2 regions of the Laedolimicola ammoniilytica genome follow, and region 1 is predicted to be linked to the other one. Evidence: predicted binding sites of a transcription regulator. Region 1 holds the regulator's gene; the other holds the start of a gene.
What was found. The regulator HrcA, encoded in region 1, represses chaperone genes, less so after heat shock. The targets are predictions, from matches to a motif close to TGTTAGCACTCNNNNNNNNNGAGTGCTAACA.
Positions count from the first base shown of each region.

Region 2: a site for HrcA is predicted at 7,822-7,852, ahead of OCV63_RS04670 (co-chaperone GroES). Genes of this name have one in related genera too.

Region 1 covers NZ_JAOQKC010000013.1:89,328-105,230, reverse strand. The annotation lists gene dnaK (molecular chaperone DnaK) at 1-700, opposite strand, end outside; gene grpE (nucleotide exchange factor GrpE) at 898-1,491, opposite strand; gene hrcA (heat-inducible transcriptional repressor HrcA) at 1,522-2,556, opposite strand; gene clpB (ATP-dependent chaperone ClpB) at 3,162-5,747, shown strand; gene OCV63_RS10865 (phosphatase PAP2 family protein) at 5,805-6,335, opposite strand; gene OCV63_RS10860 (hypothetical protein) at 6,337-6,567, opposite strand; gene OCV63_RS10855 (glycosyltransferase family protein) at 6,607-8,511, opposite strand; gene OCV63_RS10850 (cobaltochelatase CobT-related protein) at 8,527-10,320, opposite strand; gene OCV63_RS10845 (AAA family ATPase) at 10,331-11,245, opposite strand; gene OCV63_RS10840 (HAD family hydrolase) at 11,265-11,978, opposite strand; gene OCV63_RS10835 (DUF2142 domain-containing protein) at 12,005-13,918, opposite strand; gene hemW (radical SAM family heme chaperone HemW) at 13,890-15,008, opposite strand; gene lepA (translation elongation factor 4) at 15,019-15,903, opposite strand, start outside.
Region 2 covers NZ_JAOQKC010000004.1:180,279-196,181, forward strand. The annotation lists gene topA (type I DNA topoisomerase) at 1-1,111, shown strand, start outside; gene codY (GTP-sensing pleiotropic transcriptional regulator CodY) at 1,293-2,069, shown strand; gene OCV63_RS04640 (BglG family transcription antiterminator) at 2,239-3,282, shown strand; gene OCV63_RS04645 (PTS sugar transporter subunit IIA) at 3,261-4,328, shown strand; gene OCV63_RS04650 (PTS sugar transporter subunit IIB) at 4,350-4,640, shown strand; gene OCV63_RS04655 (PTS ascorbate transporter subunit IIC) at 4,664-5,935, shown strand; gene OCV63_RS04660 (transketolase) at 5,960-6,787, shown strand; gene OCV63_RS04665 (transketolase family protein) at 6,777-7,706, shown strand; gene OCV63_RS04670 (co-chaperone GroES) at 7,891-8,175, shown strand; gene groL (chaperonin GroEL) at 8,291-9,913, shown strand; gene OCV63_RS04680 (ECF transporter S component) at 10,377-10,988, shown strand; gene OCV63_RS04685 (ABC transporter substrate-binding protein) at 10,990-11,871, shown strand; gene OCV63_RS04690 (ABC transporter ATP-binding protein) at 11,868-13,280, shown strand; gene OCV63_RS04695 (energy-coupling factor transporter transmembrane component T family protein) at 13,268-13,957, shown strand; gene guaB (IMP dehydrogenase) at 14,209-15,663, shown strand.

The DNA.
Region 1 (15,903 bases):
TCAGTCTCTGCATAGCCATCTTGTCACCGGACAGGTCTACACCCTCGGTGCGCTTGAACTCTGCAAGCATGTAATCTACAATCTTCTTATCGAAGTCGTCGCCGCCCAGACGGTTGTCGCCTGCGGTAGCCAGAACCTCGATTACGCCGTCGCCGATCTCGATGATAGATACATCAAAGGTACCGCCGCCCAGGTCGTATACCATAATCTTCTGCTCTTTCTCATTGTCCAGGCCATATGCCAGCGCTGCTGCGGTCGGCTCGTTGATGATACGCTTTACATCCAGGCCCGCAATCTTACCTGCGTCCTTGGTTGCCTGTCTCTGCGCGTCGTTGAAGTATGCCGGTACGGTAATAACTGCCTCGGTAACCTTCTCGCCCAGATAGTTCTCTGCATCTGCTTTTAGCTTCTGCAGAATCATAGCGGAAATCTCCTGCGGAGTGTACTGCTTTCCGTCGATGTCTACCTTGTAGTTGGTACCCATCTCTCTCTTAATAGAGGAAATAGTTTTCTCGGAGTTGGTAACTGCCTGACGCTTTGCCGGCTCGCCTACCAGTCTCTCGCCTGTCTTTGTAAATGCTACGACAGACGGTGTGGTTCTTGCTCCTTCTGTATTTGCTACTACTACGGGCTTTCCGCCCTCCATAACTGCTACGCAGCTGTTTGTTGTTCCTAAGTCGATACCAATAATCTTGCTCATAATAGAGACCTCCTCAATTTATTCTGATTGTAAAATGTTAATTTCATTTATAGAACATTCGCCGTGCTACACTCGATTCCGCTTCGCTTCATCTCGTGCACGGGCTTCGCCCTATGTCATCTGCCAAAAAATTATCTGTTCATGCAAGCATGACATCTGATTTTTCGTCATCTGACGCACTGCTCATTGCCTACGTGTCAATTTGCTACCTTTACCATGCTGTGACGGATAACGGTATCCTTGTACATATAACCCTTCTGGAATTCCTCGGCTACTACATTTTCACCCAACTCCTCGTCCTCCACATGCATCACTGCGTTGTGGTAATTCGGGTCGAATTCCTCGCCCACTGCTTCAATAGGCTCAACACCCAAATCCGTCAGTGTAGTCATCAGCTGGTTGTATATCTTATCCATACCTACGATAACCGGATTTTCCTTCTGATCCTCGGGTACAGATGCAAGACCGCGTTCAAAATTGTCTACCACCGGAAGGATTTTCTCAATCACATCTCTGGCTCCCACTTCATACATATGGGACTTTTCCTTCTCGGTTCTCTTCCGGAAGTTATCGAATTCTGCCATCTGGCGCTTGACGCGATCCTCCAGCTCTTCGATCTTCTCTTCCATCTTGTCTTTTTTCTTTTTCTTCTTCAGCATCTCGGGCTCCTCTCCGGATTCTGTTTCTTCCGGTTTCTCGCCGCCGCTGCTTTCTTTTCCTTCGGAAGCTTCTTCTGCTTTTACAGTTTCTTCTTCCTTCGCTTCCTCATTCTGAAGCTCTTCTTTCTTCATTTCCTGTTCCACGGGTGTCGGCCCCTTTCTTTATTCCTTATTCTTATTATAGATTTCATCCAGCTGCTCGGTCAGGGTCTTCAGCGTCTTCAATACGTTTTCGTAATCCATCCGCTTGGGACCGATAATTCCGATGGTTCCCTGCAGGCCTTCGCCCAGCTCATAGGTGGCTGTCACCACGCTGCAGTCCTTCATGGACTGAATCGGCGTCTCCTGCCCGATGTACACCTGAATGCCCTTGTTGTCTTCATTTTCCAGCGTCTGTGTAACCAGATTGGTCAACTGCTGTTTTTCCTCAAAGGCGTTTATCAGTTCACTGGCCTTTCCGTTATCGGAAAGCTCCGGATACCGGAAGATGTTGGTCGCTCCAGAGGTATATATCTCAACCTCGTCCTCCGAGTGGATAACCTCTGCCACCGCGTCAATGACGCTTCCCACCAGCTCACTGTGAATACCCGCCTGCTCTTTCAGGTTCTGTATCATGGCCAGATTGATTTCTTCTATGGATAAGCCATTCAGCACGCTGTTCAGCAGGATATTCAGCTTCAGCACCGTTTCCTGGTCAAGTTCCTCCGTCACATCAATCACCTTGTTGCGGACGATGTTGCCTTCTATCATAATCACCGCCAGAATCTGAGTGGCTGTGACCTTGGAGAGCTGGATAAATTTCAGCTTGTTCCTGTGATAGGTGGGCGCCGATACCATGGTGGCATAATTGGTATTCGCAGCCAGGACCTTCACGACCTGCTTCAATACCTGCTCCATTTTGTCGGTCCGCTCTATCATCAGATCCTTGAGTTCCTGTACCTCGTGATTTTTCTCTTCCATGATATGGTCTACGTATAAGCGGTAGCCCTTATCAGAAGGGATTCGTCCTGCCGAGGTATGGGGCTGTACAATGTAGCCCATCTCTTCCAGGTCTGACATTTCGTTCCGTATGGTGGCGGAGCTTAGATTTAAATCTGAGTATTTGGAAATGGTTCTGGAACCTACCGGCTCGCCGGTCTCCATGTAGTTCCGGATGATGGCTTGCAGTATCTTCTGTTTTCTTTCGTCCAGCTCCATTTCATTCACCTCTTTGTTTTTACCTATTAGCACTCGGCCCTCTTGAGTGCTAACATTAAGATAGCACTACCCTTGGGGTTTGTCAAGCGGGTTTATAGTTTTTTTAGATTTATTTTCTGATTATACCGGACAGGGGATATGCGGAAGGACTATACTCCAGAATACGCAGCTTTCCCTGCTCCTCGCAGGCGGCTTATGCGCGCCCGACCGCCAAACTCGCCCTACGGGCTCAGACAGTGGCTCCATCGGGCGCTGCCTGGCCTGCTCGTCCCTACGGGAAATCAGCTATCATTCTATCGTATAGTCTTCCGCATCCCCTTGATTTTAACCTGAATTTTTGTTCCCATTGCCATACACAAAGCAGTCCTCCGCCCTTTTTTCTTCCTTTTTATATAAGTAGTCTGACACTTTATACTTTTTTTATAAATTATTTTTCAAAAACCCCTTGATCTTTCATTTTCAAAGTGGTATACATATATGCAGAAAAAGAAAAAGGCCCTGTATCAGATATCCGTATGTATATTTGATGCCGGGACTTTCTTTTTTATATAAAAAACTTAGAAAACAATTTCTTTACCTATTATAAAGAAAGGGGAGTCAGATTTATGAACATCAGCAAATTTACACAGAAATCCATTCAAGCTGTAAACGACCTGGAAAAGCTGGCTTACGAATACGGCAATCAGGAGATTGAACAGGAACATCTTCTGATGAGTCTGCTCCGGCAGGAGGACAGTCTGATCCTGAAGCTTGTCGCTAAGATAGGCATCGACCAGAACCTGTTTCTGAACGGTGTGGAACAGACCTTAAATAAAAGAGTCAAGGTTTCCGGCGGACAGCCCTATGTGGGACAGTATTTGAATAAGGTACTGATCAGCGCCGAGGATGTGGCTAAACAGATGGGCGACGAGTATGTCTCCGTAGAGCACCTGTTTCTGGCCATGTTAAATGATCCCAGTCCTTCCATGAAGGAGCTGTTCCGGGAGTACGGCATTACCAAGGATCGTTTCCTGCAGGCGCTGTCCTCTGTGCGGGGCAACCAGCGGGTGACCAGCGATAATCCGGAAGCTACCTATGATACTTTAAGCAAATATGGTTCTGACCTGGTGGAAAAAGCCCGGGATCAGAAGCTTGATCCGGTCATCGGCCGTGACGCGGAGATCCGAAATGTGATCCGTATCCTGTCCCGTAAGACCAAGAATAACCCGGTGCTCATCGGTGAACCCGGCGTCGGCAAGACCGCCGTTGTGGAGGGTCTGGCACAGCGTATCGTGCGGGGCGACGTACCGGAGGGTCTGAAGGACAAAAAGGTATTTTCCCTGGATATGGGCGCTCTGGTAGCCGGAGCCAAGTACCGCGGCGAGTTTGAGGAACGTCTGAAGGCTGTTCTGGAGGAAGTACGGAAAAGCGAGGGCAAAATTATCCTCTTTATCGACGAGCTGCACCTGATTGTAGGCGCAGGCAAGACAGACGGAGCCATGGACGCCGGCAATATGCTCAAACCCATGCTGGCCAGAGGCGAGCTCCACTGTATCGGAGCTACCACCCTGGACGAATACCGTCAGTACATTGAAAAGGATCCGGCCCTGGAGCGTCGTTTCCAGCCGGTTATGGTAGATGAGCCCACCGTAGAGGATACCATTTCCATTCTGCGTGGCTTAAAGGAGCGCTACGAGGTATTCCATGGTGTGAAGATTACCGACGCCGCCCTGGTGGCAGCCGCTACCCTCTCCAACCGTTATATCTCCGACCGTTTCCTGCCGGACAAGGCCATTGACCTGGTGGACGAGGCCTGTGCTCTGATTAAGACGGAGCTGGATTCCATGCCGACCGAGCTTGACGAGCTGCGACGTAAGATTATGCAGCTGGAGATCGAGGAGGCAGCTCTGAAAAAGGAGACCGACCACTTAAGCCAGGAGCGCCTGGAGCACTTACAGAAGGAGCTTGCGGAGTTGCGTGATCAGTTCAACAGCCAGAAGGCCCAGTGGGACAATGAGAAAAATTCCGTAGAGCGTCTGCAGAAGCTCCGTGAGGAGATTGAGGATATCAATAAGCAGATTCAGACGGCGCAGCAGAATTATGACCTGAATAAGGCCGCCGAATTACAGTACGGCAAGCTGCCTGCCCTGCAAAAGGAGCTTTCCGAGGAAGAAGAAAAGATCAGCAAAAAGGATCTGTCACTGGTTCACGAATCCGTAACGGAGGACGAAATCTCCCGTATCGTTTCCCGCTGGACCGGTATTCCGGTAGCCAAGCTGACCGAGAGCGAGCGGAATAAGACCCTGCACTTGGACGACGAGCTGCATAAGCGTGTCATCGGCCAGGACGAGGCAGTCACGCTGGTATCCGAAGCGATTATCCGTTCTAAGGCCGGTATCAAGGATCCGACCAAGCCCATCGGTTCGTTCCTGTTCCTGGGACCCACCGGTGTAGGTAAGACGGAGCTTGCCAAGGCGCTGGCAGCCAGCCTGTTCGACGATGAGTCCAACATGGTGCGGATCGATATGAGTGAGTACATGGAGAAATATTCCGTGTCCCGTCTCATCGGAGCTCCTCCCGGATATGTAGGCTACGAGGAAGGCGGTCAGCTGACTGAGGCTGTGCGGAGAAAGCCCTATTCGGTTGTCCTGTTTGACGAGATTGAAAAAGCCCATCCGGACGTATTCAATGTACTCTTACAGGTACTGGATGACGGACGTATCACTGATTCCCAGGGAAGAACCGTGGACTTCAAGAACACGATTCTGATTATGACCTCCAATATCGGCTCCTCCTATCTGCTGGACGGTATTGACGAAAACGGCAATATCAAGCCGGAGGCCCAGAATCTGGTCATGAATGACCTGCGTGCTCATTTCCGTCCGGAGTTCCTGAACCGTCTGGACGAAACCATTCTCTTTAAACCGCTGACCAAAGGCAATATCACACGAATCATCGATCTGCTGCTTAGTGAGCTGAATGAGCGTCTGGCTGACCGGGAGCTTTCCCTGGAGCTGACCGACGCCGCAAAGGCATTCATTGCCGACCACGGCTTCGATCCGGTCTACGGCGCACGTCCGCTGAAGCGTTACATGCAGAAGCACGTGGAAACCCTGGCTGCCAAGCTGATCTTAGGCGGCGAGATTTCTACAGGAGCGACCATCGTCATCGATGTGGAGGGTGACGCGCTCACCGCAAAAGTAAAAGAATGATATAACCAAAAGAGCTGAGGCAATTCCATGTCTCAGCTCTTTTTATGTCCGTTCTTCCTACCGGAATTTCAATCCCGTCAGCTTCCAGGCCACAAAACCCGTAAGACAGCCCACAATTACACCGCCCAGAACATCCGTCGGAAAATGCACGCCCAGATAAATCCGGGAAAACCCAATCAGCGTTGCCACCAGAAGCGCCGGAATCCCGATCTGTTTCGGCATTCCGATAAACATGACACTGGCCACCGCGAAGGCTGCGCCTGTATGTCCCGATGGGAAGGAATAATCCATCGGTTCCCGGGCCAGCAGAATCAAATCCTCCAGCAAGTGGTAAGGCCGCACCCGCGCGATCCAGTTTTTCAGGACCAGATTGACCAGCATAAACTCCAAAATCATGGATACTGTGGCCGCCTGCCCCACCCGCCGGTAGCGCGGCTGTAAAAGCAGCGCCAGGCAGGCCGCTATGGACAGAAAGCCCGCATTTTCCAGTGACGTAATACACCACATAATCTTATTCTGCACCGGCCCCCTGATACTGTTCTGCAAAAACATCAAAAGCCGGTACTCCCATTCAAAAAAGCTCTCCATTTTATATCTCCGTAAACGTATACCTCTGCAAAAGCCCGGAGGTATTCACATGATAGACGACAGTTCCATCTGCCAGGTCTTCCCGCTCAAAAGAGAAGTCCCGTTCCTTCTCGTGATGCTGTTTTACATATTCTTCTAGGTTCTCAATGGGAACCTCCTCTATGAACACGTCCCGCATCTGATTGTTGGCACATTCGTTGAAAATCTCGTGGACTACTTCATATTCCTTCATAACAAAACCCTCTCCTTTCTGTCCTTTGAACTCCCCATTCTAATAAGGCGGCGTAATATTCGGAATGCAGCAGGTTGCAAAAGAATACAGAGACAGAACTGCCGTCGCCGCCAGAATCACCTGAAACCATCTGCTCTTTGCCGTCTCCGGCCTGAGCGCCGCCCCATGTGCCGCAAAAATCAGCGCCGGCAGCATGTAGCGTCCCTGGGCCTGAAAATCCACAAACCAGGCATTATAAATCACCAGCGCGTAAGACACGCCGCCACAGAGATATAAAATTCCAAGCTTTACCTTGCGCTCACAGTATCCCCGTTCCAGAAGTACTGTACCGGATACCCATGCCAGGTAAATCAGATACAGGATTCCCATCAGCTTTCCATACCAGTCCGGACTTGGAAACTGCAGGCTTCCATAGGTTCCGATAAAAGAGCGGAACAGCGTCTTATGGAATCCCATCTCCGTCAGAATCTCCCGGAGTGTCACCCCTTTTCCGTACAGATTAAACGCGGAACTCTGAATAGCCGGATCGGAGGCCGGATTCAGTTCGGGAATCGCAATTTTTTCCTGCATCTCCCGAAGCACCTGCTGACGATGCACGCCATAATGAGCAAATTCCGGAATGTAGCGAATTCCAAGAAACACCAGGGCAAAACCGGCAATCCAGAGATAGCTTGCAAACCGCCGCTGCTTCTCCTCCTTTGGCGCCGTGCACCAGTCCACCACCAGCATACAGAAGGCGTAGATGGCAAACACATAGAAGTTCTGTTTGGCCATAAAAATATTGGAAAAGAGGAAGCCCAGAAGCAGAATTCTCCACCAGTCTGCCTTTTTCACGCCCCGGCTGCAGAGCTTCTGCAGCATACTGTCCGGCCTTGCCACCTGGTACAACACCAACACACCCACCGCGTAATCCATGGCGTCGGAGGTACAATAGGTATAGAGATACCAGATCTGTGGCGTCAGGAACATGACCGCCAACAGCCACCGGTTCTTTTTCAGATTGCAGAAAATCAGGTAAAAAAGACCGGCAGCCATCAGCACGCTAAACAGCCGCACCGCATGGTCGAAGGTAAAAAGCCGGGCGATCCGGGCTGCGAAAATGTAGAACAGATTCAGCTCCGTAAGGCGCGCGGTACCGAATACAGAATAGGCCGCCATTTCCAGCTCCCTGGCGTCCGGAATCTTCCAGTGGGTAATATAATACTGTACTGAATAGACAGCCTCCGATTCATCCGGATTCACCAGATCCGATCCCACAAAAGCTCCGGTCAGAATCAAAGCCAGCGCCGCAAGCCCTGCCAGGTAAAACAGGGTGTCCACAACCAGGAAAAATCGATCCTCTCTCTTTTTCCAGATTTGCCGCACATAGAATTCTGCCACAGCCCAGAGCGCCAGAAGCAGGGGAAGCAGATAAAAGACTCCCGTGCGGGCATAGCGCCCTGCAATCTCCCGGTAAAAGCTCTGAAAAGCCTCTGTGGTCAGAAGCTGGGAATCCTCTCCGGTAATATAAAGACCCAGAGATCCCGTATCCGTTTCGTACATCTCCACCTGTTCATTGGGGGTAAACGAAGCGAAAAGCGCTTCCCCTGACAGCTCTCCCGCATAAAATCCATTGATAAAAAACGCGATATTCTTAATCCGGATCTCATCGTCCAGGTTGTAATCGATGGGATCCAGCCGCTTCAGGGTCTTCCCGTCCCGCCACCGGATATCCCAGAAGAAGAACCGGGCCTCTCCGGGCTTTTTGTAGGCATTCTTTACGCTGTCCAGCCCCAGATTTTCCGTGGGGGAGGCAAAGAGCTTACAGTGATTGCCCGCCGAATAGTCCTCCTTTTCGAAATCCACGCGTACTTCCGTCAGCACCATGGGCGGATAGAGCAGAAATCCGGCCAGCACCAGAAGCAGCGCCAATGGCTTCCACCATCTTTTCAGCCACATTTTCATAAAACTGTACTCCTTTTACTGTGCCGTATCGTCTAACTGGCGTTTCAGATAGAGGCCTACCACACTGGAAAAATTCATAATATTGCGGATATAGGCGAAATCCTTGCCGAAAATCCGCCGCTCCGCCTGGAGATCCTGCTCTTCCCCGGCAAAGACGCCCAGCACGGAGATTCCCTCCGCCCTTACTTTTCGCACTTCAAAGCTTGTATCGCGCACTGCGTAATCTCCCGCATAGGGCATGGGATTCTTACTGTTTGGACGGTTCACAATGATGTCGTTGGGCCGCCCGTCGCTTAAGACAATCAGAACCTTATTCTCCTCTGGCCGATCCCGAAGGCTCGCCGCTGCCGCCCGGATAGCCAGACCATCCCGGTTATTCGAAGAGGCGTGGAACTCGAAGATCCGCTTATTGGCCTCCTTCGGATCGTCGTAGTCCCGGTAGCGCTGCATGACCGTATAGTCCCAGAAAGTACAGAAGCCCATGACTCGATGGGGAATCTGCACATTACTTAAGGCCTCGCTGATGATGTAGCCCTGCAGGGCCACCAGACTCTGGCGACTCCTTTGGGAACCGCTGGCATCGATGAGCACATGCACCACAAACTCTGAACTGTCCTTCTTCAGCACCCGTTCAAAAAGTTTCTTATCACGGCTGCGGCCCAGTTTCCAGAGCTGCTTTGGCAGAATATTGCCATACTCGCTCCGCACGGTCTCCCGCTCACTCCGGGCCACCAGGGCACGGCGCAGGGTGTCTGTCAGGATCTCGATATTCCGCTTCGCCACCCGGCTATGGTGGCCGTAGACCCGGAGATTCTCGCTCTTCGACCGTCTGGCGTACTCGGACTGATAGTTTCGCTTCACCATATTGGAAAGAATCCCATCGGTGAAATACAGGCTGCAGTCCGCGTGGGCGCCCCGGCAGAGACTGCGGTTGATGCGCTTCTGCTCGCCCTCATTCAGGTAGGAACGGCCATAATTCAGTTCGATGTAGGAATACATCTTCGCTGCAGCCTCCGCGTCCACCAGCACCCGCTTCATACGGCTTTCCCGCTTTTCCTCCTGCTCTGTAGACGCTTCCCCGGTCTGGGTTACCGCCTGATTCACCTGGTTCAGTACCTGGGTCAGCTCTTCTTCCTTCGCTTCCTCCTCCAGATAATCCTTCCAGCTGAATTCCTTTAGCTCCTCCATGGTCACAGCCAGCACCTTCGCCAGGTCTCCATGATTTTTTTCAAAATAAGGATCCATTAACCAGTTGTAAAGCTTATCGGTCACCCGGATAATCTCCATGGTATCATAGGTATCCTCAAGCTCTGCCAGAAGATCCAGCACCTGCCGCATCCGGGCCTGCTCATGGCTCACCGATCCCCGGACCGCCTGCTGCATCATGCAGATCTTAATCTGTCCCAGATAATAGGAGGCCAGTCTGGTAAAATCGTATTCCAGCAGATCAGAAAAGGCCTTCTTCCGGATCTCCTGCACGCCCTTACGTTCCGCGCTGATTTTTCTGTACACCGCGCTGTCCACCGCAAGCTGGGCCACATTGGTCAGCGCCTGCTCGTCCGCTCCGTAATACAGCTTCTTCACCAGATACAGGCCGAAGGCATTCCGGTCAAAATACCGGGAAAAGGCACCCTGCTTCACCGCATCGTAGAGGGATACCCAAGGCGACCGGGAGAACGACACCGTATCCAGCTTGATATTCTCGCCGTAATTGCCGCTGACCGTCCAGTACAGGTTCCGGATTCGATTATCTATCTCGTATTGATTTTCGTCAAAATAGTCCTCATTCAGAGTTTCCTGTTCCTTCATGCTGCCTCACTTAAAATAATTCGCTGCCGGTCCATTCCTCCGGAATCCGGGTCATAACGATATCGCCGACAATCTCCTTCTCAAAGATATCGAAGCTCTTATTGGTAATTCCCATGGTAACGGCCGCTCTGGGGGTAAGTCCGCAGCGTACCGTCTTCATGGCTCCGATCATACCGCGCAGATCCAGCGGCTTTGTGGATATCTCACTGTTCTGGGCCTTGGTCTGCAGATCAAGGAAGAGTCCGGCAAAGGCCCGGATTCCTTCTTCCTTTGCGTCCGGGAAATTGGCCCGCAGAATCAGAAGCAGGGTTTCCTCGGTCAGAGCCGGCATATCGATCACCAGAAACCGAGACACCAGCGCCTCATTCAGCTCCCTGGTTCCCGCGTAGCCGTAGTTCATGGTTCCGATAAAACGGGTGGCCGGATGGAGCTCGATCTTGTCGTAACCCGGCACGTCGATGAGACGGCGGTAATCCAGAGTCGCGTGAAGCACGGAAACCGCGTCATTTTTCGCCATATTGATCTCGTCGAAGACGCCGAAGCCTCCATTTTCCGCACACTGGTATACGGGGCCCTTGCGCAGACGCACCTCATTGTCCACGAAGGTGTCCGTTCCAATGAGGGAACTGCTGTCGGTGTTCACATTAAAGGAGATATTATAGGAGGGGCGGCCGAAGATCCAGGCCAAATTTTCCGCCAGGATATTCTTTCCCGTGGCCTTGGAACCGGAAAGCAGCACATTTTCCCCCTGAAGGAGGGCGGCGATGGCCATCTCCAGAATCTCTTTTCCATAGAAGGGCACCGGTGGCTTCACCACACGGTTTTTCACTGCCTCAGCCACCGGATATTGGGTCCGGAATTTCTCTACTTCCTGAATCAGCAACGGATTCACCTGCTGTTCTTCCAAATATTGTAATTCTTTCATATTGTCTTCCTTCTCTGATTTATCGGATGGATTTTATATAGGGAATCAGCTCATCGTAATGGCGTATGATCTGATAGGATTCCGGCCCAATCTTCGCGTCCTCCGGCAGAGGCTTCTCCTTGGCCCGGTACCAGACGCCGTGCATCCCGGCCAGCACAGAGCCCTCCACATCTTTCCTGAAATTGTCGCCCATGAATACGATCTCGTCGGGTCTGCATCCAGCCTTCTCAATGCACAGGGCCATAAAATCCGGATGAGGCTTCTCATGGCCCGCCTCCTGGCTGGTCACCATATGATTGATATAGGGGCCGAATCCAAATTTTCCCAGCTTTTCATACTGCATCCGGAAGGTCATATCGCTGCCGATGCCCACGCGTACTCCCATTTCCCGCAGGCTCCGCACCGCCTCAATGCTGCCCGGCTCCGGCTCGCTCACCGCATGAAGCGTATCCCAGTATGCATGATACAGCTTCGTCACATGGGGAAACAGAGGTTTTCCCCAATGCTCCAGCATATTCTGAATCCGGATGCTGCGGCTGTGGATGGTCGCGTCATCCGTACCCAGGCGCTTTTTGATATCCGCGTGCTGCCTCCGGTATTCCCGCTCAAATTCCTCGCCGGAGACTCCCAGCTCCTGCTCCGCGTATTCCTGCATCTGCCGGACTCCCGCCGCGTGCCCTTTTTCGTAATCATAGAGGGTGTCGTCTATATCGAAAATCACTTCTTTAATCATGGTTTCTCTCCTTTTCTCTCTTTGTCTCAAAGCTGCCAGATCTGGGGAACTCCCGCTGCAAAGGAATACAGGCCCAGAAGCGCTGTCATACAGAGCAGCTGGTTGTACCATCGGGTCTTCGTAAGTTTCCCATCCAGGGAAATGCCGTGAGCCATAAAAATCAGCACCGGAAACAGGTAGCGGCCCTGGGGCTGAAAGTCCACACAATAGGCGTTATAAAAGACCAGCAGCAGCGATACCGCCGCCGTCCCGTGGAGCAGCAGCCATTTCCATATTCCGGCCTTTCCGCCGTTCTTCCGGACTGCATACCCTGTCATCAGATATAATACCACATAAAGGCCTCCCATGACCAGATAATATCGTCCCGGCGTCTGAATTTTCATGCCGCCGTAAAGGCCTGTGAAGGAGCGGAACAGGCTGCCGAAGAGCCCGTAATTCATCAGGAAGTCCCGGAAGGACACGCCCTGCTCCCGCATATGGAAATACCAGTTCCAGCCGCTCTTATCCATCAGCGGATTCAGCTCATGGATAGCCCGCTGTCCCCGCATTTCCAGAATGATCCTGCTTTTCTCCAGGCCGTAATGCCAGAAGTCAAAGCCCAGCCGCGCCGCAGGCAGAAGTGCTGTGAACAGCAGGATAAGACAATATTTTCCAAACAGGCCTTTCCGCTCTGCTTTCTCTGCCTGCGCCAGCGGAATCAGCAGCATGAAAAATGCGTAAATCAGGATCACGTAATAATTGGCCTTGGCCGTCAGAATGTGCCCGAACAGGAGACCCACAAGCAGATAACGCCAGAGCTCCTTTGGGGAAAACTTACGCCGGAGCATACCGTGCAGCATGCTGTCCGGCTTCGTCAGCTGATACAGTACCAACACCGCCATCAGGTAATCCAGGGCGTCGGAAGTGCCATAGGAAAAGAGATACCAGACCTGGGGCGTCAGAAAGACCACCGCCGTCAGATACCGGTTTTTCCGCAGATTCCAGATCACCAGGCCAAACAGCAGGAAGCCTAAGGAAAGGCCGAACAGCCGCTCCTCATGGGGCAGGTTCACCAGACAGGCCAGCTTTCCCGCGTAGAGATAGTAGGGTGTCTTCTCCGACAGCCGGGTGGTGCCGTAGGTTCCGATGGTGGCGGACACATCCCCGTCCCGCACGTCCGGCGGCACATTGTGCTCCTCGTAGTAGCGCACCGCGTCCCGGCTCTCCCACTCGTCCGGGTTCAGCCTGTGATCGCCGTAGAAGGCGGTCAGTGTCATCAGTATCAGCGTGCAGGCAGCCACCAGAATCAGACACATGTCCGCCCGATCCATCCAGCGGTTTTCCGGCGGTGTTTTCCTGATTTTTCCATAAATCAGGCTCAGCCCGTAAAATATCGCACCGGCCATCCCCAGAAACAGGACGCCCAGGCGCGCGCTCTGCCGCGCCGTGCGAACGTACCGCCCGCGAAATTCCGCTGTAGGAAACAGCTGGGAATCCCCGCCGGTGATGGTAAGCGTCAGTACCTTCGGGCTGCTGTCCGCCACCTCCACCTGGTCATTTAAGGTAAAATAAGTCAGAATCTCTTCCCCGGTCAGGGTGAAGCTTTTGACGCCGTTACAGGTGATCGTGATACTCCGGATGCCGAGCGGTTCCTCATACTCCGTGTCGATGGGATCGAGCCTTCGGATATAACTGTCCTTCCGGTAAATGGGGTCAAAGAAGTAGATCCGGCTCTGCCCCGTCTTCCCGTAGGTGGTACGCAATCCACTGAAGGGAATGGTCGTATCGCTCCGGGAGGTCAGCACCTTCAGCTGCTCCGCCCTCTCGTAACCGCTGTCCGCGAAATCCACCCGCACTGCGGTCAGCACCGTCGGCGGAACAAGCAGCAATCCCACCCAAAGCACCAACAGTACGGTAAGCACCGTATGCTTTTTAATCCAGCAAAAACTCTGATAACACATAATTACTGATATCGATCCCCCTGTCTGTCAGACGGATACGGTCCCCTGCCCGTTCCAGCAGGCCCTCTTCCGTCAGAAGCTTTATCTTTGGTCCGTAAGTATTCCGAATCGTATCGGTCAGAACCACGCCCCGCATTTCCCGAAGCCCCAGGAACATGGTTTCCTCCAGGGCGTCCCCGGCGCTTAAGGGCTCCACGCTCTCGTAGGCGTAATGCCCCTTCAGATACTCCTGTAAATCGGTGCTGTTTTGATAGCGCACCCCGTTCAAAAGCGACGCCGCGCCGATGCCGAAGCCCTTGTAATCCACCCGCTCCCAGTAGGAGCAGTTGTGGCGGCACTCGTACCCGGGCCTGGCGTAGTTGGAGATCTCATAACGCTCATAGCCCTTTTCATGCAGAAATGCTTTCGTGTCCTCATACATGATCCGATCCAGCTCCTCGCCCGGAAGCTCCTTCTCCTCAGGTCCATCCTCCCGGTACTTCTCATAAAAGGGCGTCCCCTCCTCGATAATCAGGCTGTAAGCGGAAATGTGCTCCGGATCGAGGGCTGTGACCTTCTCTAAGGTGGACAGCCAGCCCTCTCTTGTCTGTCCGGGCAGGGCGGACATCAGATCGATGTTCACATTTCGAAACCCGATTTTCCGCACCAGCTCGTAATTTTCCAGAAACTGCTCCCAGGTGTGGATCCGGCCCAGGGTTTTCAGCTCCCGGTTGTCCGCCGACTGGAGGCCGATGCTCAGACGGTTGATCCCTGCCCGCTTATAAATTTCCAGTTTTTCCCTGTTTAAGGTTCCCGGATTGCATTCCACCGTGATTTCCGCATCGGAACGCAAAAGAAGCCGCCGGGAAACCTCGTCAAGGATTCCTGCCAGCTCTTTTCCTGCCAGGAGGGAAGGCGTACCGCCTCCGAAAAAGACGGTCGCTCCCTCGTAAATCTCATCCAGTTCTCCGGCTGACCGGATTTCTTCCCGCAGGGCGCGCACATATGCCGATCGGGTCGCCTCGCCCGCCGGAGCGGAGAGGAAATCGCAGTAGGCGCATTTACGCACGCAGAAGGGGATATGAATATAGATACCAAGCTTTTTCTTCATTCCGACAATCCTATTTATCGTCCAGCTTCAGCACGCTCATGAAGGCCTTCTGGGGAATCTCCACATTGCCCACCTGGCGCATCCGCTTCTTTCCTTCCTTCTGCTTCTCCAGAAGCTTCTTCTTTCGGCTGATATCGCCGCCGTAGCACTTGGCCAGCACGTCTTTCCGCATGGCCCGGACAGTCTCCCGGGCGATGACTTTGCCGCCTACCGCCGCCTGAATGGGAATCTCAAAGAGGTGCCGCGGGATCTCGTCCTTCAGCTTCTCGCACATCTTGCGGCCCCGCTCGTAGGCGGTGCTGCTGTGGACGATAAAGGACAGGGCGTCCACCTCTTCCTTATTGATCAGAATATCCAGCTTCACCAGATCCGCCTGCACGTAGCCCTTCATCTCATAATCAAAGGACGCGTAGCCTCTGGAGCGGGATTTCAGGGCATCGAAGAAGTCGTAGATAATCTCGTTCAGCGGAAGCTCGTATTTCAGAAGGGCGCGGGTCTCCTCCATGTATTCCATGCCCAGGTAGACGCCTCGGCGCTCCTGACAAAGCTCCATAATGGAGCCGATGAATTCGGTGGTCACCATGATCTCTGCGCTGACGAAGGGCTCCTCCATATGCTCGATTTCCGACGGATCAGGCAGGTTGGACGGGTTCGTCAGATCGATGACTTCTCCGTTGGTCTTATACACTTTATAAATAACACCCGGGGCCGTAGTCACCAAATCGAGGTTGTATTCCCGCTCCAGGCGCTCCTGGATGATTTCCAGATGAAGAAGTCCCAGGAAACCACAGCGGAAACCGAAGCCCAGCGCGATAGAAGTCTCCGGTTCGAACTGGAGGGAAGCGTCGTTTAACTGCAGCTTCTCCAGAGCGTCCCTGAGATCCGGGTACTTGGC
Region 2 (15,903 bases), on a different contig from region 1:
TTCCAATTATGGAGAAACGTATGTGTCTGCCGGACACAACACGAAAACCAGCGGCAAAAAGATTCAGGATGCCCATGAGGCCATCCGTCCCACGGACCTGTCCCGGACTCCGGCGACGGTCAAGGATTCCCTGACCCGGGAGCAGTTCCGTCTGTATCAGCTGATTTGGAAGCGTTTCGCGGCCAGCCAGATGGCAGACGCAGTCTATGAGACCTCTTCGGTAAAGGTGGACGGAGGAAAGTACCGTTTCACTATGTCTGCGTCCCGGGTTACCTTCGACGGCTTTATGTCCGTCTATGTACAGGACGAGGAAAAGGAAGGGGACAGCCGTCTGCTGAAGGGGCTGAGCAAGGAAACGAAGCTGTCCTTGAAGGAATTTGAGAGCAAACAGCATTTTACCCAGCCGCCGGCCCATTATACCGAGGCTGCGCTGGTGAAGACGCTGGAGGAGCTGGGTATCGGACGCCCCAGTACCTATGCGCCCACCATTACGACGATCATCGCCCGCCGCTATGTGTCCAAGGAGAATAAAAACCTGTATCTGACCGAGCTTGGCGAGGTAGTCAACAATATGATGAAGCAGGCCTTCCCCAGCATTGTGGAGACAGATTTTACCGCAAATATGGAAGGACTTCTGGACTGTGTAGAAGAGGGAACTGTCAACTGGAAGACGGTCGTGGAGAACTTCTACCCGGATCTGGAAAAAGCCGTGGAGGCTGCGGAAAAGGAACTGAAGGAAGTAAAGATTGAGGACGAGGTGACGGACGTGGTCTGCGAGGAATGCGGACGCCATATGGTGATCAAATATGGTCCCCATGGACGCTTCCTGGCCTGCCCGGGCTTTCCGGAATGCCGCAATACCAAGCCTTATCTGGAAAAAATCGGAGTACCCTGTCCCAAGTGCGGAAAGGATGTGGTGCTGCGCAGAACCAAAAAGGGAAGAAAATACTACGGTTGCGAGAACAATCCGGAGTGCGATTTCATGTCCTGGCAGAAGCCCTCGAAGGAGAAGTGCCCGGTCTGCGGCAGCTATATGGTAGAAAAGGGCAACAAGCTGGTCTGCGCCAATGAGACCTGCGGTCATGTGATGCCGAAGAAGAAAGACGAGTAATGATTGCCTGTACAAATAGTGCTGAGTAGTCAGAAAATTTAGAAAAAATAGCTTGAAAAACGGGTAGAATTGTGATAAAATTCATATAAATTCCGAGTTGTTATAAAAATAAAGTGAAAAAGAGAGAAATCACATTTTTGAAATCACGCTTTCAGAAAGAAAATACAATGGAGGGAACAGAGTGAGCGTACAATTATTGGATAAAACAAGAAAAATCAATAAGCTGCTGCATAACAACAATTCCAGCAAAGTGGTATTCAACGATATCTGTGAAGTACTGACAGAGATCCTGAATTCCAACATTCTGGTCATCAGTAAGAAGGGCAAGGTACTGGGTATCAGCCACTGCGAGGGCGTGGAGGAGATCAAAGAGCTTATCGTGGACGAGGTTGGTGCACATATTGACGAAGCGTTGAATGAGCGTCTCCTGGGCATCCTGTCCACCAAGGAAAATGTAAACCTGCAGACCCTGGGCTTTGAGTCTGAGAACGTCCGCGACTATCAGGCTATCATCACTCCGATTGACATCGCCGGCGAGCGTCTGGGAACCCTGTTCCTGTACAAATATAAAGAGCAGTATGATATCGACGATATTATCTTGAGCGAGTATGGCACTACCGTTGTGGGCCTGGAAATGATGCGTTCCGTCAATGAGGAGAATGAGGAAGAAAAGCGGAAGGTTCAGATCGTGAAATCCGCCATCAGCACACTGTCCTTCTCCGAGCTGGAAGCCATCACCCATATCTTCGACGAGCTGAAGGGAAACGAGGGCATCCTGGTAGCCAGCCGTATCGCCGACAGCGTAGGCATCACCCGCTCCGTCATCGTCAATGCCCTCCGCAAATTCGAGAGCGCAGGCGTCATCGAATCCCGTTCCTCCGGAATGAAGGGAACCTACATTAAGGTCGTGAACGACGTGGTGTTCGATGAATTGGCGAAGCTGAAGAAAGAGTCTTAGATGGTAAGTTAAAAGAGAAAGGATAAAAACCATTTTATTATGTGAAAGCATAGTAAAATGGTTTTTTGCTTTTGCGCAAAGATAGTATAATTACAGGCCAAATAGGAGTGAAAATTGTTGAACTTGATAAAAGACCAGGGAGAAGCGATAATAAGGACAGGGATGAGATATGAATATTAGACAAAAATACGAACTGAAAATGTTGTCAGAAGACGGCAACATGGATATGGAAAAAATAGCAGAATTGTTTTCAATTCATCTGCGTACGGTACGTTATGATATCCAGATACTGAACGAATACCTGCAGCAAAAAACGGGAAAAGCCTGCATTGAAGTGACAAATAAAGTAGCGTCTATGCCAATTGGCGAAAATCAAATTCCGACAGCGGATTTGAATATCCGGGATTTCTATACAGATCGGATAAGCGCAGAGGAACGTATGCTACTGATGCTGTTTGATTTGTGCTGGCAGGAGGGATATAACACCATTCAGGAGCTGGCAGATAAGTATTGTGTGAGCAGAGCTACAGTAAATAAGGATATTGTGGCCATAAAAGAGTACTGTGAAAAAAACGACATTTCTTTTGCGGGAGATAGAGGAAAAGGCCTTTGTATAAAAGCGGATGAGGCGGAGCGAAGAAGTAGCCTGGCTAAAATTATCCGGGATTTAAATCAGATAAAACATGGAAATGAATATCAGGCCACAGATGTTTACAGACAATGGTTCATGGAAGAGGATTTGGAGGAAATCCGTCAGATAGTGGCTGAGGCGGAAGAAGAATTTTCCACATATCTTGCAGATGTGGCTTACGAGGCACTGGTACTTCATATAGCACTGTCGATCGAACGTTTCCGCAGCGGAGGGTGCTATGAAGAAAGGTTTGAAAAATTTGGGGCAGATATGGAAAGCATTCAGTACCGGATGGCCTGGCGGATTATCGGAAGGCTCAATCAAAATTTTAAAATAGAGCTTCCTGATACAGAAGTCCATTATGTGGCGCTTCATATTGGAGCAAAGTCCAGTGCTGCCATAAAAGAAAGAAGCAGTGGCGATATTTCACTGGAGTACTATTGCATCCGTATGATTTCACTTGTGGGAAGGAGAATAGGCTGTGATTTTTCAGAGGATGAGAAGTTATACGAAAGTCTTCTTCAACATTTGAACGTATGTATATACAGAAAAAATCCGGTATGCTTCTGGAAAATCCACTGAAGGAGGAATTGATTTGCAGTTATCCACAGTTGTACAGGGAAATCTGCAGTGTAGTCCGAAATGATATGGACTCTGGTATGATCGTGGACAGTGATGATGAGATAGCGTATATCCTGCTTCATTTTGCCACAGCCATGTATCGGAAAGAACAGAACAGAAGCAGGCTGGCCGATGTGGTGGTAGTCTGTGCTACCGGGATAGGAACGTCAGAACTGGTTGCAACCGGGCTTCAAAAAAAATTTTGTCTGAATATCAAAGGTGCGGTTGCAGAACATCAATTAAAACAGTTTCTGAAAAAAACAGAGGTGGATTTGATTGTTACAACTATTCCATTGAGGGAGGAGTACAACAGTGTACAGGTAAGTCCTGTTCTTAAAAGAGAAGATATAGCCCGAATAGGCAAAAGACTTCTGGATTTGGGATTTGATATACAAAAGCCGCTGGAAAATTATGCCCAGTGGAGCGATACAGCGAAGTGGTTGGGGCATCTGCTTCAAAATTATGCAGGACGCGATCAGGAGGATGACCTGAAACAGATGCTGAAAAATTTTCCATTGGAAGAAAGAAAAAAGAAAGAGGGGAAGCAGTATATGTTAAGTGAATTATTGGAAGAACAAAGCATGCGATTGGATGCAGAGTGTCAGGACTGGCAGGCGTGTATTTGGGAATCTGGGAAACTCCTGGTAGAAAAAGGAGATATCACAGAAGAATACATAAAAGCAGTGATAGATAACGTCAATGAGGTAGGGCCTTATATCGTGATTACAAAGGGCGTAGCTCTTCCGCATGCAACAAACAAAATCGGGGTTATCAGAACATCCATGTCGTTTGTAAGATTGAAGACTCCGGTAAATTTTGGAAACAAATCAAATGATCCCGTAAAATACATTTTTATGCTGGCAACTACAGATGCGGAGTCGCATCTGGGAGCGCTTCAGGATTTGGCGGAATTTTTGGAACAAAAAGAATTTGTGGCTGTATTGGAGGAGGCGAAGAAGCCTGCCGACGTTATTTCATATATTGTAACTCATGAAAGCAGCAGATAAGGAAGAAGGGAGGGAACAACTATGACACGCAGAAAAAAATGCCTGATTATGTGCAGAACCGGAATGGGAAGTTCTATGATGCTGAAAATCAAGGTGGAAAAGCTGATTGATAAGAAAGGATATCCGATGGATGTGACCCATGACGCATTCAGCGGTTTTGCCGGACAGCAGAATGTAGACCTGATCATTACAATGGAGGATTTGATTGATGAATTTAAAAATTCTCCGGCTTATGTAATCGGTGTAAAAGACATTATGGATACGGAATATCTGCAGCAGGAACTTGACAAATATTTTGCACAGACTGAATAACAGAAGAAAAAGGGGGATTAAAAATGGCAGTATTACAGTTTGTAGTTTATGACATTTTAGGAGAAGCATCATTGCTGATAGGCCTTCTGGCTCTGGCAGGCCTTCTGATTCAGAGAAAACCAGCGGAAAAGGTTATCGCCGGAACCATTAAGACAATTGTAGGATTTTTAATTTTTGGTATCGGATCTTCTGCGGCGCAGGGGGCACTGAATGGATTCCAGTCACTGTTTGTAACGGCTTTCGGGCTGGAGGGTGTAACTCCGATTTCTGAGGCGATTACAGCGCAAGCCCAGACGCTGTTTCCAATGGTTATTGCTCTGATTATGGTTGGCGGATTTATATGTAACCTGATTATTGCAAGATTTACGAAGTTTAAGTATATCTTCCTGACCGGAGGTCACAGTCTGTTTCTGTCCGCATTGTTGGCTGTTCTTCTGAAAGCGCTTGGTTTATCCGACGTGGCTGCAATTCTGGTAGGTTCGGTTATCCATGGCTTTGCGGCGGCACTGTACCCGGCGATTGCGCAGAAATCTATGAACGCAGTAACGGGAAGCGACGAGATTGCAATTGGTCATTACTGCACCCTGGCGTATGCTTTTTCAGGCTGGCTGGGAAGTAAGGTAGGAGATCCGAAGGACAGCACAGAGAATATCAATCTTCCCGGCTGGCTTTCCATGTTTAAGGATTATATCGTATCCGTATCACTGTCTATTGGAATTATTTATTATATCGCTGCAATTGTAGCGGGAAAAGCGGCAGTTGAGACTCTGGCAGGCGGAACCCACTGGCTGGTATGGCCGCTGATGCAGACCCTGACCTTTACCGGTGGTTTGTATGTAATCATTACCGGTGTAAGATTGTTCCTGGGTGAAATTGTTCCGGCATTTGTAGGAATTACAGAGAAGTTTATCCCGGGTGCAAAACCGGCTCTGGACTGCCCGGTTGTATTCCCGTATGCACCGACTGCGACAGTACTCGGATTTATCTCTGCATATGTGGCAGGACTGATTTGTATGTTTGTAATGGCGGCTATGAAAACAACTGTTATGATTCCGGTGGCAATTCCGTTTTTCTTTATCGGCGCTACAGCCGGTGTATTCGGAAATGCGCGCGGCGGTTGGAAGGGTTGCGTTCTGGGAGCATTTATTACTGGTATTTTGATTTCTGTAGGACCAGCTATTATTTATCCGATTATGCAGAGCGTGGGACTTTCCGGAACAAGTTTCCCGGAGACTGACTTCAATCTGATTGGAATTATTTTCAATTTCATCGGAAAAGCATTAGGTAAATGGTAAAAGCTATCGGAGGGTATAAGAGACATGAAAGACGCAAAGCAGTTGGAAAAGCTTGCAAATCAGAATCGAAAACATATCGTGGAAATGGTATATCGCGCCGGAGTGGGACATGTTGGAGGAGCCCTTTCTGTAATTGATATTCTGACAGCCATCTATGAAAATGAGGTTGATTTCAGGGAAAAGGAAAGAACACGGGTAGTGCTTTCCAAAGGACATGCTGTACCGGCAATTTATGCAGAACTGTCAGAAAAGGGTATCATTGATCCAGCATGGTTTCCTACTTTCCGGCAGATTAATTCCAGACTGCAGGGTCATCCTTTCACAAGAGATATTCCGGAAACGGACGGTACTACAGGGCTTTTGGGACAGGGCTTTTCCATGGCGCTGGGTATGGCATTGATGAAAAAACAGACTGGTGATACGCACAGAGTGTATGCGATAGCTGGAGATGGAGAAATGCAGGAGGGGCAGATCTGGGAGGCGTTGATGGCTGCGGCTCATTATAAGCTGGACAACCTGGTCTATATTGTAGATTATAACAAACTGTCTTCCGGTCATCCCACCAATGAGATTCTCAATCTAGAGCCCTTGAAGGAAAAATTATCCAGCTTTGGATATCATGTGATTGAGATCGATGGACATAATATGGAGCAGATTCTGGGTGCGCTGTCAGAAGCAAAAGAGACAAAGGGAAAACCGACGTTTATCGTTGCGAACACAGTAAAGGGAAAGGGTGTCAGCTTTATGGAAAATGTACCCAAATGGCATTCCAGCGGCCTGAGTGACGAAGAGTACGAGGTTGCGATGAAGGATCTGACGAAAAAAGAGGAGGAACTGGCGCATGCAGTATGATATGATTACGCTGAGAGAACTCGTCGGAAAGGTTCTGGTGGAGTACGGAGAAAAAAATCCGGATATCTGTGTCATTGACAGTGATCTGGCCAAATCCACGACTACCAACCGATTTCAGGAGGCTTTTCCGGAACGGTTTTACGAACTTGGTATCGCGGAGCAGAACGCAATGTCGGCAGCGGCAGGAATGGCGGCGGAAGGCAAAATCCCGTTTTACGTAAATTTCGCAATTTTCGTATCAGGAACCTGCTGGACACAGTTGAGACAGATTTGCTATGCAAATGCCAATGTAAAACTGATTGCTACGCATCCGGGTATGGACGGCAGTTATGACGGAGCGACGCATCATGCGGACGAGGATTTGGCGTTGATGAGAGTTCTGCCGAATCTGAAGGTACTGGTTCCGTCAAATCCGGACGAACTCAGAGAAGCGGTAAAAATAGCTCTTGCATATAACGGGCCTGTGTATATCCGATGTGCCAGAGACAGCGTTCCCAACCTTCCGGTAAAACAGCAGATGAAAATGGGAAAGGCAGTTGTGCTGGAAGATGAGGGTAATGATTTTGCGATGATTTATGAGGGTTCCACTACGGATTTGGCAATGCGGAGTTTCGAAGCCTATAGGGAAAAAGGAAAAAAGGGAAAGCTGATTAACATTTTTTCTGTAAAGCCTGTTGACAGAGAATTGATTCGCGCAGTAGCTGAGAAAGTTGAAAAAATTGTAACCATCGAAAATCATTCCATTATAGGTGGCCTGGGAGGCTTGGTTGCAGAGACTATTTGCGACATGCCGAAACATGCGCCATTGGCGAGAGTAGGAGTAGAAGACGTATTTACAGAATCCGGATCGCTGAAGGCGGTAAAAGAAAAATACGGACTGACAGTTGAAAATGTATTAAAGAAACTGGAAGAAGTATAAATAGGAGAAAAGGAAAACCCTGTCGAATGGCGGGGTTTTTCCTTTTCTAAAAAAACCATAAAATCCAAAAAAGCGGTTGACAAATTTTGAGGAAAGCATTAATATAATAACCGTAAGTTAGCACTCGTAGTGAGTGAGTGCTAATAATAAAAAGGATAAGAACAAGATCCAAGGAGGAATAGAAATGAAATTAGTACCGTTGGGAGACAGAGTTGTACTGAAGCAGTTTGAAGCAGAGGAGACTACCGCATCCGGAATTATTCTGGCAAGCAAGTCCCAGGAGAAGCCGCAGCAGGCTGAGGTTGTAGCAGTAGGACCTGGCGGAATGGTAGACGGAAAAGAGATTACCATGCACGTAAAGGTTGGCGATAAAGTTATCTATTCCAAGTATGCCGGAAATGAAGTAAAGCTTGGCGATGAGGAATACATGATTGTAAAGCAGAATGACATCCTTGCAATTGTAGAATAATATCTTTCGATATTATTCTTTGCCGAATGGCATCCTGAGCGGAGCGTGCATATCCGTCAGGATATGGCCGAATAATGATATAAAAATCTGAAAAAAGAAACTGGAGGAATTAAAAATGGCTAAGGAAATCAAATATGGCGTAGACGCCAGAAAAGCACTGGAAGCCGGTGTAGATAAGCTTGCAAATACCGTAAGAGTAACCATCGGACCGAAGGGAAGAAACGTAGTATTGGATAAGCAGTATGGCGCGCCCCTGATTACCAACGATGGTGTTACCATTGCAAAAGAGATCGAGCTTGAGGATCCGTTTGAGAACATGGGTGCCCAGCTGGTAAGAGAAGTAGCGACCAAGACCAATGATGTAGCTGGTGACGGCACCACTACAGCAACTGTTCTGGCACAGGCTATGATTCATGAAGGTATGAAGAACCTGGCAGCAGGAGCGAACCCGATCGTTTTGAGAAAGGGTATGAAGAAGGCGACAGACGCCGCAGTAGAGGCTATTAAGGAGATGAGCAGCCCGGTAACCGGAAAGCATCAGATCGCAAGAGTAGCAGCTGTTTCTTCCGGAAATGAGGAAGTTGGCAACATGGTAGCAGACGCTATGGAGAAGGTTACCAACGACGGCGTTATCACTATTGAGGAGTCCAAGACCATGAAGACCGAGCTGGATCTGGTAGAAGGTATGCAGTTCGACAGAGGATATATTTCCGCTTACATGGCAACAGACATGGAGAAGATGGAAGCAAATCTGGATAATCCGTATATCCTGATTACAGATAAGAAGATTTCCACAACCCAGGAGATTCTTCCGCTGCTGGAGCAGATCGTACAGTGCGGCAGAAAGCTTCTGATTATCGCAGAGGATATCGAGGGCGAGGCTCTGACTACTCTGGTTATGAACAAGCTGCGTGGAACTTTCACGGTAGTTGGTGTAAAGGCACCGGGCTATGGCGACAGAAGAAAAGAGATGCTGCGTGATATCGCAATCCTGACAGGCGCAAACGTCATCTCCGAGGAGCTGGGACGCGAGCTGAAGGATGCGAAGCTTGAAGATTTGGGTACTGCAAAGTCTGTAAAGATTCAGAAAGAGAACACCATCATCGCAGAGGGCGCAGGCTCCAAGGAAGATATCCAGCAGCGTATCGCTCAGATTCGCGCGCAGATCGAAGAGACCAAGTCTGATTTCGACCGCGAGAAGCTGCAGGAGAGACTTGCAAAGCTGGCAGGCGGCGTAGCAGTTATCCGTGTAGGCGCTGCAACTGAGACAGAGATGAAGGAAGCAAAGCTTCGTATGGAGGATGCTCTGTCAGCTACCAAGGCGGCTGTAGAGGAAGGTATCATCGCAGGCGGCGGATCCGCGTATATCCACGCAACCAAGCAGGTAGCGAAGCTGCTTGATACTACAGAAGGCGATGAGAAGACCGGTGTAAAGGTTATCCTGAAGGCACTGGAGGCTCCCCTGTTCCATATCTCTGCAAATGCAGGGCTGGAAGGCGCAGTTATCATCAACAAGGTAAGAGAGAGCGATCCGGGAGTCGGTTTTGACGCACTGAATGAAGAGTATGTGAACATGGTAGACGCAGGTATTCTTGACCCCGCAAAGGTAACAAGAAGCGCTCTGCAGAACGCAACCAGCGTAGCATCTACGTTCCTTACCACAGAGAGCTGTGTAGCAAACATTAAGGAAGAAACACCCGCAATGCCCGCAGGCGGCGGCATGGGCGGAATGATGTAACACATCAGCAGGAAACCAAGCGACCGGCATAGCTGGGCATTTGGTTTCACCTGATGTGTTAATGAGAAAACCACGTAAGTGGTTTTCGAATATAAGTCCAAGGAAGAAAAACAGGCGCCCCGCGGCAGGATTTAACCTGCCGCGGGGTATTTGCTTTGAAGCGGAAGGTTCGAACCGGGACGCTGGATCCGGGCTAAGAACTCCTTGCAATTTTCCCTGGTCCATGCTATACTTTATGGGAAACTGAACAACAAGCAATGGGGTGCTGGCAGAAGCTGGCTGAGATTTGGACTGGAACTGTTCATGACCCGATGAACCTGTTGGATAATGCCATTGTAGGGAGTGTATTTGTAATAATTGAGCAAACGAGCGCCCGGAGAATCCTGCAGAGCAGGATTCTATTTTATTTGCCCAGACTTCTAAAGGTTCAGTGAAAAAACATACTTTCAGGAGGAAAAGTAACATGACAACAAAAAAATGGGAATTAAAGGACATCATTATGATGGCGATTCTTGGAGTCGTATTTTCGGCCGTATATCTGGCGGTTTTTGACGGAGGAGTCGTACTTTCCACCGTACTTGCGCCTACAGGATTTTCCAATTTTTCCTTTGAGATTATCTACGGTGTATGGTTTATGGCGGCTACGCTGGCAGCCTACATTATCCGGAAGCCCGGCGTAGCACTGGTAACAGAGGTGCTGGCTTCTGCGGTAGAGCTTCTGATGGGCAATTCCGGCGGTGTAACCGTAGTTCTGACCGGAATGATTCAGGGTGCGGGCGCAGAGCTTGCTTTCGCTTTATTCCGCTATAAGAAATGGGATCTGGCAAGCATGTCCCTGGCAAGCGTATTTTCCGCAAGCTTTATTTTCTGTTATGAGCTGTATTATCTGAACTATATTGCACTGGCTCCGGGACTTCTGATTGCCCAGCTGGCTGTACGCTTCGTGAGCGCCATTGTATTCTCCGGCGTGATCTGTAAGCTGGCAGGCGACGGACTGGCAAAGACCGGTGTAGTAAAGAGCTATGCCATCGGCGCGAAGGCTAAGATTGGCAAGGTATATGACGAGGAGGATTAAAATGGATAAGTTAAAGCTTGTTCTGGACTGGTTCCCGAATACGAACCATACGGGTTATCTGCTGGCTCAGAAGAGAGGCTGGTTTCAGGAGGCCAATCTGGATGTGGAGATCTTCGGTGAGGTACACGGAGAGATGGAGCTTCACGGAGGCGATTTCGTCTGCGGCCCGGAGATTGCCATGTTGGAATGCCGGGAGCGGGGAATCAATCTGACCGGTATCGCGGTTATGACCCAGAAGTGTGATTCTGGTATTGTGTCTCTGAAGGAAGCAGGGATTACCCGCCCCAGAGAGCTGGAGGGAAAACGTCTGACCCATTGGACTCCGGCCTGGTTCCATGCAACGATTCGCCGCGTGGTAGAGGCAGACGGTGGTGATTATGATAAGATTAACCTGGTAAATCTGGATGTGGGAGATATCGTAGCGACTCTGGGAGATGTAGCAGACGCCACCTGGGTTTATGAAAACTGGGAAAATCAGGTATTGCTGGAGGCTGGCAAGGAAATCAATTATTTCAATCTGGGAGATGTGGATCCTATCTTTGATTTCTGCGCACCGGCCATGGCAGCTTCCGAGGAAGTCCTGCGCGACAGACCGGATGCAGTCCGCCGCTTCCTGAAGGTTGTAGATCGGGCTTACCGTGAGGTAGCTGCGCATCCGGAAGAGACCGTGATGGAGGTACGCGATATGCTGCCGGCAGACGCAACAGAGTCTCTGCTGATCCGCAGTCAGAAGCATCTGGCACCGATTCTTCTGGACAAGGAAGGACGTTGGGGAAGAATTGACGCCCAGAGATGGAACCGGATGGCAGATTTCCTTGTAGAGTGCGGCGTAATTTCCGGAAGAACCGAGCGGGAATTCACCAATGAGTATTTTGAAGCATGAGTATCAGAATCGAGCATTTAAAATTTACCTATTTTGAAGATCGAAAGGATATCCTTTCGGATTTATCTGCGGAGTTTGACGCCGGTGAGATTACCATTCTCACCGGCGCTTCCGGGTGCGGAAAGTCTACCCTTTTGTATCTGGCGGCGGGAATCTACCCGCACAGCGCCGGAGTGCTGCGCTCCGGAACGCTGGAGGTGGAGGGCGTTCGACCGGACAGCCTGACGCCGAAGAAACGGTGTACCCTGGTGGGCATGATGTTCCAGAACCCGGAGCTGCAGTTCTGTATGGATACGGTGGAGCATGAGCTCCTGTTCTGCCTGGAAAATATCTGTACGCCGCGGGAAGCTATGATGGAGCAGGTGGAGAAGGCTCTGGCATTTTGTGAAATCTCCCATTTGAAAGAACGGACCCTGCACAGTCTGTCCGGCGGAGAGAGACAGAAGGTGATGCTGGCCTGCCTGACCCTGCTGGCGCCGAAATGGCTTTTGCTGGACGAGCCGTTTGCCAATATTGACGACGCTTCTGCCCGTATGATTGCGGGAAAATTAAAGGAACTGAACCGGACCCGGGGAATAGGAATTCTGGCGGTGGATCACCGGCTGGAGAACTGGCTGGGTATCGCAGATCAGGTACGGGTCATGGAAAATGGCGTTCTGCGTCCGGAAGTGATGGATGCAAATACACTGGATCCGGAGCTTTTGAAGGAGCTTGGCGTTATCGTGCCGGGAGAAGCCTATGAGCCAAAGCTTCCAAAGGCAGATCCGGGAGATGTGGTGCTGGAATTAAAGAATCTGACGCTTCGTCATCAGAACAACGTTATTTTCCGGAATGTGAACGGCTCATTCCGCTCCGGCTGTATTTACGCAGTCCTGGGAGAAAGCGGCTGCGGGAAGAGCAGCCTGTTCGGAGCTTTATCCGGTCTTTATTCCTATCAGGGGCAGGCGCTGCTTCAGGGCCGGGATCTCCGAAAGCTTCGAAAAAAAGATTTGGGAAAAATTGGATTTGTCACACAGAATCCCCAGGATCAGTTTGTGAGCGATACGGTAAGGGAAGAGATTCTGGTGGGACTGAAAAAGCGGGAGGACGCGGAAGAAAAAACCGAGGAAATCCTGCGGGGCATCCGGCTCTGGCGCTACCGGGATATTTCTCCCTATATGCTGAGCCAGGGACAGCAGCGACGCCTGGGCGTGGCAGCTCTGATGGCTTATCCCTGTAAGGTGCTGGTCTGCGATGAGCCGACCTATGCTCAGGATCGGAATAATACGGCGGCGATTATGGATTCTCTCTGCAGACAGGCAAGAGAGCATGGAGTGGCGCTGATTTTTTCCACTCATGATCGACAGTTGGCGCAGGATTACGCAGACGAGATCCTGGAACTGAAGGGAGGAAGCTTATGCGTACACTGAATCCGGCTATAAAATTTGTGACACTGCTGGGTGTGACCTTCGTACTGGCGTTCCGGTATGAGCCGGCGCTGAATCTGGCTGTCTTTTTCCTGTGTATGGCAGCTTTGCTGTGTTCCAGGGTAAAGTTAAAGACGCTGGGAATTCTGCTGGTTCCGATTCTGCTGGCTGCGGTTGGAATGTTTTTTACTGGCTACCGATTTTCTGCGGATGCTTCTATGCCGGTGGCAGCAGCGGATTTTATCGTCAGTGATTCCAAGGTATGGAATGGGATTGCCCAGGCCAGCCGGGTATTGGCCTATGCAGGCGTAGGGTTCCTGTTTACCCTGACGACAGACCGGATTTTGATGGTGAAATCCTTTGAGAAGCAGTTCCGCCTGCCGCAGGTCTGGGCCTACGGCCTTCTGGCAGCCTGGGGAATCTTTCCACAGGCGGTACAGGAGTACAAGCGAACCAGAGCGGCCTTCCGGGCCAGGGGAATCTCTGTGTTTCCCGTATCTCCGGCGCTTTTGAAGCCCTTGCTGGTAAAATCAGTCCGCTGGTCGGAGGAGTTGGCTATCGCTATGGAATCGAAAGGCTTTTCCGGCGAAGAAGAGCGGACGGAATATCTGGAAGTGCGGGTCCGGTTGCGGGACTGGATCTTCCTGGCCGGCTGTGTGGCATTGACCATTCTGTTCTGAGAAAATGATAGAATGACCGCGATAGAAAGACAAATGTTCGGAACGTGTGCAATTTATCGGAGACACAAAAGAACAGTAATTAAAAAATATTATGAATCAAAAAAAGCCGTTTTTGCGCGGCCTTTTTTGTGTTTTTTTTCGGCGAACATGTATTGACAATTCAGAATCTTTTCGTTAAGATAAGTTATTAATAACCGTCTTACACGGACACAAAAGAATATCAGAATAATGACTTGAGAGGAGAGAATAAAATGGGTAAGATTATTGGAGAGAGCATTACCTTTGACGACGTACTTTTGGTACCGTCCTATTCCGAGGTGATTCCGAATCAGGTGGATCTGACGACGCATCTGACAAAGACCATCAAGCTGAACATCCCGATGATGAGTGCCAGCATGGACACCGTTACCGAGCATCGCATGGCCATCGCCATGGCAAGACAGGGTGGTATCGGAATTATCCACAAGAATATGTCCATCGAAAAGCAGGCAGAGGAAGTCGACAAGGTAAAGCGTTCTGAGAACGGCGTTATCACCGACCCGTTTTATTTATCCCCGGAGCACACCCTGGCGGACGCCAATGAGCTGATGGCGAAGTTCCGCATCTCCGGCGTACCGATTACCGAGGGCCGGAAGCTGGTGGGTATTATCACCAACCGCGATCTGAAGTTCGAGACAGATTTTTCCAAGAAAATCAAAGAGTCCATGACCTCCGAGGGACTGGTTACCGCGAAGGAAGGCATTACGCTGGAGGAGGCAAAGGCGATCCTCGCCAAGGCAAGAAAAGAGAAGCTGCCTATCGTAGACGACGACTTCAATCTGAAGGGCTTAATCACTATCAAAGATATTGAAAAACAGATCAAGTACCCCAATTCTGCGAAGGACGCGAAGGGCAGACTGCTCTGCGGCGCAGGTGTCGGCATCACCAGCAATGCGCTGGAGCGTGTGGACGCCCTGGTAAAGGCGCAGGTAGATGTGATTGTGCTGGATTCTTCCCATGGACATTCTGCAAACGTTATCCGTTGTCTGAAGATGATCAAGGAAGCATATCCGGAACTGCCGCTGATCGCTGGCAATATCGCTACCGGCGAAGCAGCAAGAGACCTGATTGAGGCAGGCGCGGACGCAGTCAAGGTCGGCATCGGACCGGGTTCCATCTGTACCACCCGTGTGGTATCCGGTATCGGCGTACCGCAGATCAGTGCGATTATGGACTGCTATGAGGTAGCGAAGGAATACGGCATCCCGGTTATCGCTGACGGCGGTATCAAGTACTCCGGAGATATCACCAAGGCCATTGCCGCAGGTGCAAATGTCTGCATGATGGGAAGTATGTTCGCAGGCTGTGACGAAGCGCCGGGCGAGTTCGAGCTGTTCCAGGGAAGAAAATATAAAGTATACCGCGGCATGGGTTCTATCTCAGCGATGGAGAACGGCAGCAAGGATCGCTATTTCCAGGAGGGAGCAAAGAAGCTGGTTCCCGAAGGCGTAGAGGGCCGTGTGGCATACAAGGGAAGCGTAGAGGATACCATTTTCCAGATGCTGGGCGGACTTCGTTCCGGTATGGGACTCTGCGGAACACCGACCATCGAAGAGCTGAAGCAGAGAGGCCGCTTCATTAAGATTACCGCGGCGTCCCTGAAGGAGAGCCATCCCCATGATATCCATATCACCAAAGAGGCTCCGAACTACAGCACCGAGTCATAATAGAAGAGAAACGGATAGTATAGAAAGAAAAAGCCGGCATTCATATGTCGGTTTTTTCTTTTCTGTCAAAACCCGGCCTGAAATCCGTCCGCGGTTTCGAAAAAAGTTTTCATACGGTTCATAAAAAATTAAGTATTTTTTGTAGTAAATAGCAAACAAAATGCGTTATAGTAGATGTAACAACGTATTCAGTATACTTCATCGAATCTGCGAATCCCGTAATGATGAAGGGATGAAGGT